3 regions of the Micromonospora sp. NPDC000121 genome follow, and region 1 is predicted to be linked to each of the others. Evidence: predicted binding sites of a transcription regulator. Region 1 holds the regulator's gene; each other region holds the start of a gene.
The links. Region 1 encodes HrcA, which represses chaperone genes, less so after heat shock. Its sites were predicted from a motif close to GGTTNGCACNCTCNNNNNGAGNGTGCNAACC; they were not measured.

Region 2: groL (chaperonin GroEL) is a predicted target of HrcA. The motif match lies at 2,207-2,237, and genes of this name have one in related genera.
Region 3: groES (co-chaperone GroES) is a predicted target of HrcA. The motif match lies at 1,618-1,648, and genes of this name have one in related genera.

Annotation. Positions count from the first base shown of each region.
Region 1 is NZ_JBIAZP010000002.1:61,083-64,324, forward strand. It holds gene hemW (radical SAM family heme chaperone HemW) at 1-157, shown strand, start outside; gene ACFY23_RS06265 (DUF4870 domain-containing protein) at 228-890, opposite strand; gene hrcA (heat-inducible transcriptional repressor HrcA) at 1,137-2,159, shown strand; gene dnaJ (molecular chaperone DnaJ) at 2,233-3,242, shown strand, end outside.
Region 2 is NZ_JBIAZP010000004.1:286,539-289,780, reverse strand. It holds gene ACFY23_RS14840 (GNAT family N-acetyltransferase) at 1-38, shown strand, start outside; gene ACFY23_RS14835 (hypothetical protein) at 131-328, shown strand; gene groL (chaperonin GroEL) at 387-2,009, opposite strand; gene ACFY23_RS14825 (hypothetical protein) at 2,285-3,242, opposite strand, start outside.
Region 3 is NZ_JBIAZP010000006.1:325,617-328,858, reverse strand. It holds gene ybaK (Cys-tRNA(Pro) deacylase) at 1-257, opposite strand, end outside; gene ACFY23_RS19795 (methyltransferase domain-containing protein) at 309-1,532, opposite strand; gene groES (co-chaperone GroES) at 1,782-2,096, shown strand; gene groL (chaperonin GroEL) at 2,167-3,242, shown strand, end outside.

The sequences.
Region 1 (3,242 bases):
GCCGCTGGACGCCCTCGACGACGCCGGCCGGGCCGCCGCCGAGCGGGCGCTCGCCGACGGCCTGCTGGCCGGACCCGATTACGCGGCGGGCCGGGCCGTGCTGACCCTGCGCGGGCGGCTGCTCGCCGACGCGGTCGTCCGCGACCTGCTGCCCTGAGGCGGCGGGCCCTCGTCGCGCGGCGGGGTGGGGCGTGGCCGGGACCGGCCGGGGGAGCGGCCGGCCCGGCTCACCTGGTGAAGCTGTAGGTCATCGGGTAGCGGTAGAGCACACCCTCGTTGGCCTTGACCCCGGCGACGATCCCGAAGATCAGCGGCACCAGCCAGACGAGCATCGGGACGAAGAACAGGATCCCGCAGGTGACCAGGGTGAGCACCCAGCTCAGCACGCTGACGATCGCCCAGGTGATCTGGAAGTTCAGCGCCGCGACGGCGTGCGCCCGGGCGGTCGGCGACTGCTGCCCCCGGGTCATCAGCGCGATGAGCGGCGCGATCCAGCCGAGCAGGCCGCCGCCGACGACCACCCCGGCCGCGCCGCCGAAGTGGGCGATCAGGGCCCAGTTCTTGTCCTCGTTGTTGGCGTAGCCGCCGGTGGGCGCGCCGTAGCCGCCGCCGGTCGGATAGCCGACGCCCGGCGGGGGATAGCCGCCCGGCGGGGGATAACCCCCGGGCGGCGGATAACCACCCGGCGGAGGGTAGCCGCCCGACGGCGGTTGGTCACCGGGGGGCGGCGGATAGCCACCGGGCGGGGGATAGCCGCCAGGGCCCGGTGCCCCGGACAGTGGTGCGGTGGGTTCGTCGGAGCCGGCCGGCCCGGGAACCCCCGACGGAGCGGCCGGGTCCGGCCGGTCGCCGGGGTCCCCCGCTCCGGGAGGGCGAGGTGGTTCAGTCATGCACGTCACGGTAGGGGCCGCCGGCAAGGCCACACCAGAGCGACTCCGACCGGGATGTCCGGATGATCGGCTCTGGCGCCGCCGCCTCCGGGGATCGTGCGGCACCGGCCGGATCGCCGTGCCAGGTTGATCATCGCGTCGGCGGGCGCGCCGACGTAGACTGGCACTCGTCTGTAGCGAGTGCCAGCAACCCGCCCGGCCCCCGGGGCGCGGGCGATCCGACGTGCGACAGGAGGTGGGGAAAGGATGGGTCTCGACGACCGCAAGCTCGCCGTGCTGCGTGCGATCGTCGAGGACTACGTCGCCACGCAGGAGCCCGTCGGCAGCAAGGCGCTGGTCGAGCGGCACCAGCTCGGGGTCTCCCCGGCGACCGTCCGCAACGACATGGCCGTGCTGGAGGAGGAGGGCTACATCCGCCAGCCGCACACCAGCGCCGGCCGGGTGCCCACCGACCGCGGCTACCGGCTCTTCGTGGACCGGCTGTCCCGGGTCAAGCCGCTCAGCCCGGCCGAGCGCCGCGCGATCGAGCGCTTCCTGGTCGGCGCGGTCGACCTCGACGACGTGGTGCACCGCACCGTACGGCTGCTGGCGCAGCTCACCCGGCAGGTCGCCGTGGTGCAGTACCCGAGCCTGGCCCGCTCCTCCGTCCGCCACCTGGAGCTGGTGCCGATCTCCACGACCCGGCTGATGCTGGTCATGATCGCCGACACCGGCCGGGTCGAGCAGCGACTGGTCGAACTGCCCGGGCCGATCGCCGCCGACGACGTCACGGACCTGCGCCGGCTGGTCAACGAGAAGCTGGTGGGCACCCGACTGTCGGAGACCCCGCCGCTGGTGCAGGCGCTGGTCGACGAGTCGGTGCCGCACCTGCGGCCGGCCATGACCACCCTCTCCACCGTGCTGCTGGAGACGCTGGTCGAGCGGCACGAGGAGCGGATCGCGCTGGCCGGCACGGCCAACCTCACCCGCGGCGGCCTGCTCGACTTCCAGGGCTCGCTGCGCCCCATCCTGGAGGCGCTGGAGGAGGAGGTCGTGCTGCTCAAGCTCATCGGCGAGGCGGAGCCGAGCACGACCCGGGTGCTGATCGGCGACGAGAACGAGATCGACAACCTGCGCGCCGCCTCGGTCGTCAGCACCGGCTACGGGCCGGGCGCGACGATCGTCGGCGGCCTCGGTGTGCTCGGGCCGACCCGGATGGACTACCCCGGCACCATCGCCACGGTGAGGGCCGTGGCACGCTACGTGGGCGAACTGCTGGCCCAGAACTGACCAGTCAGGGCCGACGGCCGGCTCCGGCCGACGACCGGCGCAACGCGAGACGAACATGAGGACACGGAACGCAGTGGCCAGGGACTACTACGGCATTCTCGGGGTGAGCCGGGAAGCCTCCGACGACGAGATCAAGCGCGCCTACCGCAAGCTGGCGCGGCAGTTCCACCCGGACGTCAATCCGGACCCGGAGGCACAGGAGAAGTTCAAGGACATCAACGCCGCGTACGAGGTCCTCTCGGACGACCGGAAACGGCAGATCGTCGACCTGGGCGGCGACCCGCTCGCCCCGGGCGGCGGGGGCGCGGGCGGCCCGGGCGGTCCCGGCGGCGCCGGCCCGTTCGTCGGCTTCCAGGACATCATGGACGCGTTCTTCGGCGGCGCGGCCGGCGGGTCGCGCGGCCCGCGACCGCGGACCCGGCCGGGCGCCGACGCGATCCTGCGGCTGGAACTGGACCTGCACGAGACCGCGTTCGGCGTCGAGGCGCCGATCACCGTCGACACCGCCGTGCTCTGCACCACCTGCTCCGGCGCCGGCACCGCGGCCGGCACCCACCTGGCCACCTGCGAGGCTTGCGGCGGCCGGGGCGAGGTGCAGTCCGTGCAGCGCACCTTCCTCGGCCAGGTGGTCTCCGCCCGCCCCTGCACCGTCTGCCAGGGCTACGGCACCACCATCCCGCACCCCTGCCCGACGTGCGCCGGCGACGGCCGCGTCCGCACCCGGCGCTCGCTGACCGTCAAGATCCCCGCCGGGGTCGAGGACGGCATGCGCATCCGGCTGGCCCAGCAGGGCGAGGTCGGCCCGGGCGGCGGAACCGCCGGCGACCTCTACGTGGAGATCCACGAGCGGACGCACGACGTCTACTCCCGCAAGGGCGACGACCTGCACTGCCGCGTCACCGTGCCGATGACCGCCGCCGCCCTCGGCACCCGGCTGACCATCAAGACGCTGGACAGCGAGGAGACGGTCGACGTCAAGGCCGGCACCCAGCCGGGCAGCACCCTGCGGCTGCGCGCCCGGGGCGTGCCGCACCTGCGCGGCACCGGCCGGGGCGACCTCTACGTCCACCTCGACGTGCGCAC
Region 2 (3,242 bases), on a different contig from region 1:
GGGTCTTCTTCCTGTACCGCAGGACGCTCGGAGAGTGACACGAGGGGGCGAATGGGATATAGACGCTGATAACCCCATTCGCCCCCGTCTCTGCTCGACGCCCCCTACCGTTTCGGTTAAGGAGGCAGCCATGACCACGGACGACGAACGCCCCGGCCCGTTGCCGTTCGACCGGCTCGACTACGGCGACGCCGAGCAGCGGGCGGAGATGACCGGCGCCGACGAGCCGACCGACGAGCCGGTGGCGCTGGTCGACGAGCCGGTCCAGATCCCGCAGCCGTACGGCCGGGCGCAGAAGAGACGCAACCAGAGGCCACTGCCGACCTGACGGCGGAAGGGGCGGACCGCTGACGCGGCCCGCCCCTTCCGGCGTACTGGAGCTGGACTCAGAAGTCCATGTCCCCGCCGCCCGGACCAGCCGGGGCGGCCGGGGCCTTCTCCGGCTTGTCCGCCACGACGGCCTCGGTGGTGAGGAAGAGCGCCGCGATCGACGAGGCGTTCTGCAGCGCCGAGCGGGTCACCTTGGCCGGGTCGATGATGCCCGCGGCCAGCAGGTCGACGTACTCGCCGTTGGCGGCGTTGAGGCCGTGACCCGGCTCGATGTTGCGGACGTGCTCGACGACGACGCCACCCTCGAGGCCGGCGTTGACGGCGATCTGCCGCAGCGGGGCGTCCAGCGCGATCTTGACGATCTGCGCGCCGGTCGCCTCGTCGCCGGTCAGGTCCAGCTTGTCGAAGGCGGTCTTGCCGGCCTGCACCAGCGCGACGCCACCACCCGGGACGATGCCCTCCTCGACGGCGGCCTTCGCGTTGCGGACGGCGTCCTCGATGCGGTGCTTGCGCTCCTTCAGCTCGACCTCGGTGGCCGCGCCGACCTTGATCACCGCAACACCGCCGGCCAGCTTGGCCAGGCGCTCCTGCAGCTTCTCGCGGTCGTAGTCGGAGTCGCTCTTCTCGATCTCGGCCCGGATCTGGTTGACCCGGCCCTGGATCTGCTCGGCGTCACCGGCACCGTCGACGATGGTGGTCTCGTCCTTGGTCACCACGACCTTGCGGGCGCGGCCCAGCATGTCGAGGCCGACGGCGTCCAGCTTGAGGCCGACCTCCTCGCTGATGACCTGGCCACCGGTGAGGATGGCGATGTCGGCCAGCATGGCCTTGCGGCGGTCACCGAAGCCCGGCGCCTTGACGGCGACCGACTTGAAGGTGCCCCGGACCTTGTTGACGACCAGGGTCGCCAGGGCCTCGCCCTCGATGTCCTCGGCGATGATCAGCAGCGGCTTGCCCGACTGCATGACCTTCTCCAGGATCGGGAGCAGGTCCTTCACCGACGAGATCTTGCTGTTGACGATCAGGAGGTAGGGGTCGTCGAAGACGGCCTCCATGCGCTCCGGGTCGGTCATGAAGTAGGCCGAGATGTAGCCCTTGTCGAAGCGCATACCCTCGGTGAGCTCGAGCTCCAGGCCGAAGGTGTTGCTCTCCTCGACGGTGATGACGCCTTCCTTGCCGACCTTGTCCATCGCCTCGGCGATGATCTCGCCGACGGTGCTGTCACCGGCGGAGATGGAGGCGGTGGAGGCGATCTGCTCCTTGGTCTCGACGTCCTTGGCGAGCTTCGACAGCTCCTCCGAGACGCTGGCCACGGCGGCCTCGATGCCCCGCTTCAGGGCCATCGGGTTGGCGCCGGCGGCCACGTTGCGCAGGCCCTCGCGGACGAGGGCCTGGGCCAGGACGGTCGCCGTCGTCGTGCCGTCACCGGCGACGTCGTCGGTCTTCTTGGCGACCTCCTTGACCAGCTCGGCGCCGATCTTCTCGTAGGGGTCCTCGAGCTCGATCTCCTTGGCGATGCTCACACCATCGTTGGTGATGGTGGGGGCACCCCACTTCTTCTCGAGCACGACGTTGCGGCCCTTGGGGCCGAGCGTCACCTTCACGGCGTCGGCGAGCTGGTTCATGCCCCGCTCGAGGCCGCGGCGCGCCTCTTCGTCGAACGCGATCATCTTGGCCATACGGCGTTGTCCTCCTGGACACTCACGGGCCACCCGGAGGTTGTGTCCCGGATGGGCCGCCTGGTGTACGCACCTTGGGGACGTCGCCACCTGGCGACGACGACGTCTCCTCGGCCGGGCCGGATAGCCCGCGACGACCGGCCATGTGCCGCACCGGCGTGTGGACGCCCGTGCGACCGTGGCCCTACCGCCCCGACCATTGGCACTCACGGTATGCGAGTGCCAATGACTTGTTTAGCACTCTCCCCTGCCGAGTGCAAGCACGCCCGCCTCGCTCAGCCGAGTTCACCGGCCAGCCGCGCGCTGTCCACCGGCCCCTCGTGGGCGCGCTGCTCGGCGTACGTGACGACCAGGCCGACCTGCTGGGCGAGGTGGGCGGGCAGGCCCAGCACGCCGCCGAGCGCCGCCACCGCGATCGCGCCCACCGCCGTGCCCGGCGACTCCAGCGGGGTGACGCCGAACGGCAGCGAACCGATGCCCTCCACCAGGCCGGCCGCCCCGCCCCCGACGATCACCGCCGCCGCGACGAGCGCCACCCGGCCGAGCAGCAGGCCGAGCCGGTCGTGGAACATCCGGAACGAGCGACCGATCGGGTGCTGCCGTTCGAAGAGGTAGACGGGGCCGGCCATGCTCAGCGCGAGAGCGAAGTAGATGCCGGGGATGACGCAGAAGCACACCCCGAGCCCGATGATCACGCTCATCAGCAGGGTCCAGCCCCAGAGGCCCGGCGCCCGGCGCAGGCCGTAGCCCAGGGCGGCGCCGACGGTCACCGGCTGGCCCGCCGCCTGCCGGGCGACCACCCAGGTGCCGGCGGCCCAGCCGAGGCTCTGCACGAGGCCGAAAACCAGGGCGCCCCCGATCAGCACGGCCATCATGGTGCCCACGTCGCCCAGGAAGGTGTCGGGCAGCGCGGCGGGGTCGTCGGCCATCGACTCCTCCCACTTGGCCGACGGGTCGACCACCAGCGCGAGCACCGACAGCACCACGGCCGGCAGCACCTGGGTGAGCAGCAGGATCGGCAGCAGTTGCCGCCAGCCCCGACGCACCGCGCCGACGCACCGGTTGAACCAGCCGCTCACGCCGCCGCCGGGCGGGGTGACCAGCGGGTCGGCCGGGTCGAGGCCGGGCGGGTACCACCCGTGGACCGGCTGCCCCGGGTACGCGACCGGCTGCCCCGGGTACACGACCGGCGCGCCCGGATACCACGGCTGCCCGCCGTACGGGCCGGAGCCG
Region 3 (3,242 bases), on a different contig from region 1:
GCGGCCCGCTTGCCGCCGACCGCCGCGGCGAGCGCCTTCAGGTCCAGCTCGCCGGTGACCGGCACGACCGCCACGGTGAGCGCGCCGTCGACCTCGGTGACCAGCGACTTGAACACCCGCTCCGGCGGCACCCCCAGCGCCGCCGCGACCAGCGCGCCGTAGTTCGGCGCGTCCGGTGAGACGTCGTACGGATGGGTGCTGTGGGCGATCTTCCGCTTCGTCAGCAGCGCGGTCGCCGGAGTGCCCTGTCCCGCCATGACCGTCAAGCTAACCCCGGGCGCGGGTGACCCGCGAGTCGATAAGGCCGGCTACCCGACCGGCCGGCAGACCAGCACCGTCGGCGCCCCGGCGACCCGGGTCAGCACCAGGCTCGCCGCCTCGTCGCCGGCCAGCCGCAGGTCCCGCCGCAGCTTCTCCGGCTCCAGCGCGGAGCCGCGCTTGAGAATCTCCGCCCGCCCGACCCGGCGGTCCCGCAGCAGCGCCCGCAGCCGCTTGAGCGAGAACGGCAGCACGTCGGTGACCTCCAGGCAGCGGGCGAACGGGGTCGCCTTCGGGGTGTCCGCGTAGAGGTAGGCGATGCTCGGGTCGGCCAGCGTCGCGTCGAGGGCGTCGGCCAGCTCCGCGACCAGGTGCGCGCGGACCACCGCCGGGTCCGGGTCGTACAGGAAGCGGCGGGCCGGCCCGACCGGCGCCTCGGCGTCGCCGGAGCCGGTCAACTGATGGCAGGGGACCCCTGCTCTACCGGAGGCGTCAACAGGGGGCCCTTCCTTACCGCGCAGCAGGGTGGCCCGGCGGGGGACCTCGGCGAGCCGGCCGCACCACAGCGTCGCCTCGACCAGGTCGCCGTCCGCGCTCACCCACTCCGCCTCGGCGCCCGCGGGGATCAGCGCGTGGTCGATCCCGGGCGCCACCTTCACCACCGTGTACGGCACCCGCGCGGCCAGGTCGACGACGAAGTCCCAGGGTGGGGAGTAGGCGTTCGGGTCGAAGACCCGCCGCCCGGTGCCCGCCTTCCGCCGCGCCGGGTCGCAGAACACCCCGTCGACCCGGCCGACGTCGAACGCCGTGGCGTCGCCGCACTCCACCGTGAACAGCTCGGCCAGCCCGGCCGCCTCGGCGTTGGCGGCGGCCATCGCGGCGGTCACCGGGTCGGCCTCCACCCCGTACACCCGGATGCCGGCCCGAGCCGCGGCGAGCGCGTCCGCGCCGAGGCCGCACCCGAGGTCGGCCAGGGTGCGCACGCCGGCGGCGCGCAGCCGGGCGGCCCGTCGATCGGCCACCGGCCGGCGGGTGGCCTGTTCCAGCCCGGCCCGGGTCAGGAACATTCCCGCCGCCGCCGGCCCGAACTTGCCGACCGCCCGGCGGCGCAGCTCGGCCTGGGTGAGCGCGGCCGCCGCCAGCGCGGGCGGCATCCCGGCCGAGCGGAGCGCGGCCGCCGCGGCCAGCGGATCGCCGCCGGCCACCCGCGCGGCGGCGTCGAGCGCGACCGACCCCTCGGGCGTACGCAGGGCGGCGAGCTGGTCGAGGTCCACGCGGTCATTCTGGCCGTTCGGCCCGACGCGCCGACCGGCGGGTTGGCACTCTCCTTGACGGAGTGCTAGCCGAGGAATAACCTGCGATTAGCACTCTCACCCCGAGGGTGCCAGCTTCCGGGCCGTCAGGTCCGGGCGCTGAACGCCAGGCGGACCGGCACCCGCGACGACGGCCCCGCCCGGTGGCATGTGGCAGATTGACGCCGGTCGGCATGCCGTCCGGTAACGAAACCAGTACCCCAGGAGGGTATGCCCGTGACTACCGCGACCAAGGTTGCGATCAAGCCGCTCGAGGACCGGATCGTGGTCCAGGCGAACGAGGCTGAGACCACCACGGCGTCGGGCATCGTGATCCCCGACACCGCCAAGGAGAAGCCGCAGGAGGGCACCGTCCTCGCTGTCGGCCCGGGCCGGATCGACGACAAGGGTAACCGCGTGCCGGTCGACGTCAAGGTCGGCGACACCGTCCTCTACTCGAAGTACGGCGGCACCGAGGTCAAGTACGCCGGCGAGGAGTACCTGGTGCTCTCCGCCCGCGACGTCCTCGCGGTCATCGAGAAGTAAGCAACCGATCAGTGTCGTTGCCCCGGTCCGGCTCGCCGGGCCGGGGCAGCGTCGCTTCGAAGGGACATTCATGGCGAAGATCCTGAGCTTCTCGGACGACGCCCGGCACCTGCTCGAGCACGGTGTCAACGCCCTCGCGGACGCGGTCAAGGTGACCCTCGGCCCGCGCGGGCGCAACGTCGTCCTGGACAAGAAATTCGGTGCGCCCACGATCACCAACGACGGCGTGACCATCGCCAAGGAGATCGAGCTCACCAACCCGTACGAGAACCTCGGCGCGCAGCTGGTCAAGGAGGTGGCGACCAAGACCAACGACGTCGCCGGCGACGGGACCACCACCGCCACCGTGCTGGCCCAGGCGATGGTCCGCGAGGGCCTGCGCAACGTGGCCGCCGGCGCCAACCCGACCGGCCTCAAGCGGGGCATCGACGCGGCGGCCGCCAAGGTCTCCGAGGCGCTGCTCGGCCGCGCGGTCGAGGTCGCGGACAGGAAGTCGATCGCGCACGTCGCGACCATCTCCGCGCAGGACGCCACCATCGGCGAGCTGATCGCCGAGGCGATGGAGAGGGTCGGCCGCGACGGTGTCATCACCGTCGAGGAGGGCTCCGCGCTCACCACCGAGCTGGACGTCACCGAGGGACTCCAGTTCGACAAGGGCTTCATCTCGCCGAACTTCGTCACCGACGTGGAGGGTCAGGAGTCGGTCCTGGAGGACCCGTACATCCTGATCACCACCCAGAAGATCTCGGCGATCGAGGAGCTGCTGCCGCTGCTGGAGAAGGTCCTCCAGAACAGCAAGCCGCTGCTGATCATCGCCGAGGACGTCGAGGGCCAGGCGCTGTCCACCCTGGTGGTCAACTCGATCCGCAAGACCCTCAAGGTCTGCGCGGTCAAGGCCCCCGGCTTCGGCGACCGCCGCAAGGCGATGCTCCAGGACATGGCGATCCTCACCGGCGCCGAACTGGTCGCCCCGGAGCTGGGCTACAAGCTCGACCAGGTGGGCCTGGAGGTGCTCGGCAGCGCCCGCCGCGTGGTGGTCGACAAGGAGAACACCACGATCGTCGACGGCGGCGGCCAGGCGAGCGAGGTCGCGGACCGGGTGGCCCAGATCCGCAAGGAGATCGAGGCCTCCGACTCCGACTGGGA